One region of the Cupriavidus sp. SIMBA_020 genome, then DNA from elsewhere that is predicted to be linked to it. Evidence: predicted binding sites of a transcription regulator. Region 1 holds the regulator's gene; the other holds the start of a gene.
The links. The regulator FliA, encoded in region 1, starts transcription of late flagellar genes. The targets are predictions, from matches to a motif close to CTAAAGTTTNNNNNNNNNNNGCCGNTA.
Positions count from the first base shown of each region.

Region 2: the regulator FliA is predicted to act here: its motif matches at 1,240-1,266, upstream of SB751_RS08025 (FliC/FljB family flagellin).

Region 1 is NZ_JAWRWU010000003.1:99,583-101,975, reverse strand. It holds gene SB751_RS07360 (flagellar protein FlhE) at 1-451, opposite strand, end outside; gene SB751_RS07355 (RNA polymerase sigma factor FliA) at 451-1,167, opposite strand; gene SB751_RS07350 (MinD/ParA family protein) at 1,285-2,088, opposite strand; gene flhF (flagellar biosynthesis protein FlhF) at 2,101-2,393, opposite strand, start outside.
Region 2 is NZ_JAWRWU010000003.1:239,424-241,816, forward strand. It holds gene SB751_RS08025 (FliC/FljB family flagellin) at 1-1,142, opposite strand, end outside; gene SB751_RS08030 (RNA chaperone Hfq) at 1,380-1,700, opposite strand.

The DNA of each region.
Region 1 (2,393 bases):
AGCGGAAGCTGACCGTCACCTCGTTGCTGCGCCCTTGCAGCGACGGCGCCAGACCGCCGCTTCCCGGCACGCGGAAGGCGAACACGAAGCCCTTGCTGGCATCGTCACCGACGAAGGCGTTGGTCTTGCCCTCGGCGCCCGGCAGCATCACGCAGCGGTCGGCATTGCAAAGGTAGGCTTGCAGGTCCGGCGGCGGCACGCGTGTGAAGCTGTAGCGCCAGCGCACCGCAGTGATGACGCCAGCCGACTGGGGCAGCACCCCGCCCGGCACGATCGGCGCGGACAGCGCGCGCTGGCCCCGGTTCGCAATCATCGGGCCTACCGCCGAGCCGGTCCAGGCATGGCGCGACGGGCCGATTTCGAGCGTCGCCTTCGTCAAGCCCTGCGCCGCCAGGATCGCCGGCAAGAAGCCGCAGAGCGCGGCCACCGTCATCGACAGCCAGGCTCGCATTACAACAGGCCCCGCAGCTGGTTGCGCAGGCGGGTAATCGCCTGGCTGCGGATCTGGCACACGCGCGACTCGGTCACTTCCAGCACCGCGCCAATCTCGCGCAGGTTCAGCTCCTGGTCGTAGCACAGCGACAGCACCAGCTTCTCCCGCTCGGGCAGCTTGTCGATGGCGCGGATCAGCGCCTCGCGCATGCCGGACTCCATCAGCACGGTCAGCGGGTTGGCGTCGTCGGTCACGCCAAGGTGGCGGTCCAGGAAGTCTTCCTCGCCGGAACGCTCGAAGTCCTCGTAGTGCAGCAGCTGGCAGCCGTAGACCTCGTTGAGCAGCTCCTGGTACTCGTCGAGCGGCATGTCCAGTTCCTTGGCCACCTCGGAGTCGATCGGCGTGCGGCCGAGCTTCTGTTCGAGACCGCGCTGGGTGCGCTCGATCTTGCGCGTGAACTGGCGCAGGCTGCGCGACTGCCAGTCGTTGGCGCGCACCTCGTCCAGCATTGCGCCTCGGATGCGCTGGCTCGCATAGGTCTCGAAGCGCGCGCCATGGTTGTCTTCATAGCGCTTGGCGGCATCGAGCAGGCCGATCATGCCGGCCTGGATCAGGTCGTCGATCTGGACACTGGCAGGCAGCTTGGCCGCCAGTTGCAACGCGATCCGTCGCACCAGCGGCGCATGTGACTTGACCACGCCTGCCTGTTCGAGCTTTCCCTGAATCGTATACATGGTGGAATTCTCGGTAAGAACTTGGTTCGGTGCCAGCGCCCCGCCTGGCATGGTGGCCTGCGGGGCGGACTGGCTGGCTGAGTGTCGGTCCGGTTGTTGCGACTTCTTGTTCTGTTGTCAGGCGGGAACGGCCGCGGCCATTCCCGGAGAGACTGCTTCCTGGCGCAGCGGCCATGCCCCGATGCCGCTGGCCACGTGGCGCAGCGCGCCGGTGGCTGCGGCGGCCGGATAGGCCTCCACGACGCAGCGGCCCAGTTGCAGCGCGCGCGCCACCAGCGGGTCCAGCGGCAGGTAGCCCGCCAGGCTTGCCTCCACGCCCAGGTACTGGCTCGCCGTGCGGGCCAGGTTGCGCGAGAGGGCCATCACCGTCGCTTCCTTGTCCGCCATGTTGACGATCAGCTGGAAGTGACGGCATGCGAACTCATGGTGCAGCCGCTTGATGCAGGCATAGGCTGCGGTGATCGACGTGGCCTCGGGCCGCATCACGATCACGAAGTTGTGCGCCGCGCCGGCCATGGGCGACAGCGCGCCGGTCTCGCTCGACTGCGCATCGACCAGCACCGTGCGGATGCCCGGCAAGGCGCGGTCGTCGATCTGCGCGCCGGCAGGCACGTTGCCGGCCGGCAGCACCGCCACGCCACTGGCAGCGCGGGTGCCGAGCGCTGCGTCGAACGGCATCCGTCCGCCCAGCACATCGGCCAGCGTGGCCTTCGGCGCCGCGCCGGCCAGCCGGATAGCGCGCGCGGCGGCGCGATCTTCATCGGCCAGCAGCACGCGTTCGCCCTGCATGGCGAGCGCGTTGGCCAGGCCGAGCGCCACGGTGGTGGTACCGGCGCCAGCCTCGCAGCCCACCACGGCGATACGCCGGGTGACGCGCGGTGCCAGCATGCGGCGCAGGCTTTCCGCCTGGTCGGAGCCCATCAGGTTCAAGGCTTACTCTCCTGCCGGGGCCAGTTGGCGCGCGGCACTGGCGCCGATGGCGTCCATCGCCTGGCGTGCCGCGTCGGGCGTGTCGTCGAAAGCCGGCGCCGGGGCCGCGTTGCGGCCCGGGTAGTTCTCGAGCACATCCAGCAGCGCCAGCAGGCGGCCCATGCCTTCGTTGAGCACGGCGCCGGACACCGGCGCGTTGACGCGGGCGGAAGCACGGCCTGCCAGGCGCGACAGGAACGCCGGGGCCGTCGGCGTGGGGTTGTGTTGCAGGCGCAGCGCGGTCAGGCCGAGCTGCA
Region 2 (2,393 bases), 140 kb from region 1:
AGCACCGAGGTACCAGCTTGTTGCAGGATCTGCGCGCGGGTCATGTTCGACACTTCCGTTGCGTAGTCAGCGTCTTCGATGCGCGAACGCGAAGCCGACAGGTTGTTCACCGTCGTGCTCAGGTTGTTGATCGTCGACTCGAAACGGTTTTGCACAGCACCGAGGCTCGAACGCAGGCTGTCAACCGAAGCCAGCGCGGAGTCCAGCGTTGCCAGCGGGTTGGTCGTGGCGGCCTGTTGGAAGTCCGAAGCTTGCAGCGACGAACCCGTCAGCGTGAAGCCAGCGGTCGAACCGGACACCGAAGCGTCGGTCGGCTTGACGGCGATGTACATCGTGGTCGACGTGGCGGTACCGTTGCCAGCGAAGCCCTTCGACGACAGAGCGGCGTCGTCGGCGGCGGTCAGGCCGGTCATGCTCACTTGCACGAACCAGTTGCCCTTCGAATCCGTCACGACGGATTGCGAGTTGATGGCAGCCGAGGTGTTCAGGCCCAGAGCGCGCTGGATGTCAGCGGCGGCGATGCCGGTTGCCGAAGCAGCCGTCACCGGGGTGGCGGAACCCAGAGCCGTCTGCGCAGCGGCGGAACCGATCGAAGCCGTGGCGCCTTGCGGGCCGGCAACGCTGAAGCCAGCAACGCCGAGGGTCTTCGACGTGATTTGCTTCAGGGCGATCGAGATGGTTTCGCTGTCGTTGGCACCAACCTGGATCGACATGTTTTGATCCTTGGCCAGGACCTTCACGCCGTTGAACTGGGTCTGAGCCGACACGCGGTCGATTTCCGACAGACGCTGCTTGATTTCGTCCTGGATCGACTTCAGGTCCGAAGACGAGTTCGTGCCGTTGGCGGCTTGCACCGACAGTTCACGGACACGTTGCAGGTTGTTGTTGACTTCGCTCAGCGCGCCTTCGGTCGTTTGCGCGATCGAGATACCGTCGTTGGCGTTACGCGAAGCTTGCGTCAGGCCCTTGATGTTGGCGGTGAAGCGGTTGGCGATGGCTTGACCAGCAGCATCGTCCTTGGCGCTGTTGATGCGCAGGCCCGACGACAGACGCTGGATCGCGCTGTTCAGCGACGATTGCGACGTGTTCAGGTTGCTCTGCGTTTGCAGCGACAGAATGTTGGTGTTGATGACTTGCGCCATGGTACGACTCCTATTTGCAATGTTTTAGGCATTCCGGCGGGTGCCGTAACGTTGGCTGCCTGCGTTGCAGGGCGTAGAGTGCCTCCGTTGCAAGGGTTATCGACAGGGCGGTAGGAGACTTTAGAGTGATCTTTGCGAGAGTTTGCGGGTGTGGCCGGAAACCCGCGGCGTTATTGCGGATGCCGGCCTGCCCGGGGGAAGAACGGGGCGCCGCCGGTGCGGGCCGGCCCGGCGGCGTCAGCGCCGCTTGCGGGTGCGCGGTATATATAGACGCACGAAATCGGGCGACGCCTCGGCGTCCAGCACCGCCGCATCGGCTTCCGGCGCGTGCGCCGGCGTCACCACGGTAATGGCGCGCTTGTAGACCACCGTGGGCGAGGGGTCCTCGCCCGTTTTGCCCAGCAGAATCATGTAGTTGTCCGAGGCCAGCACGATCCCGGTCAGCCGCGTGCCATTGGAGAGGTGCACGATGACGGTATTGCGGCTGGCGCTGTGGGCCGCAAAGTGCAGATGCTGCAACTTTCGGCTGGGACGGGGGACCTTTTTTTCCTGCTTCACAACTTCTCCGGAAGAGCCCGCGAGGGTTCTGGCGGCTGTCAATGGTCCGAGGACCAGGCGCATGGATCGAGGTCGCACTAAAAGTGACGGGCGGGGCGCCCTGATCCTGGCGTGATATGAAACATTCGCTCTCGGAGCCGCGGCAGGGGCTCACCTTCATCACAATAGCGGGCGCGCCTTCCGAACGGGGGAATGGCGCTATCCGGCCGAGCGGTTCGGTCGGCCCTGCGAAGAGAGAAGGGGAATACTTCAGCCGGGAGGGTAACAAAATTTTACAAGTGTTGACAAAGTCGGCTAGCAGACGAGGTCTAGAGGTAAAGCTCTATTTATTTTATTGATGCAGTCGGTGTGATTGAAGTAGCACCTTTCGCTATCAGGGCCTGACAGAAAGCAACGCTTGCGCCGCCATCCGCTCGGGCTAAAGCTTTGCGGGACGCTGCCGATAATTGCCGATATGCCCGAATGTGCGGCATGGCAGCACATGGATCACGAAAGTGCTCAATTCGTTACAGCCGCCATCAGGGTATGCCCTGATAGAAGCTCGATTTACACCTCATGTAAGCGGGTTTATATTCCGAGGTTCGGACCGGTTTACCCCCGGTCTTTCACAGCAGTCCTGAAAGCCTACGAGCACCCCGCGCGTGGGCTTCTTTTTTTTGCCCTCGTCGTTTCGTCGCGGTCTGGTGCCGCAGT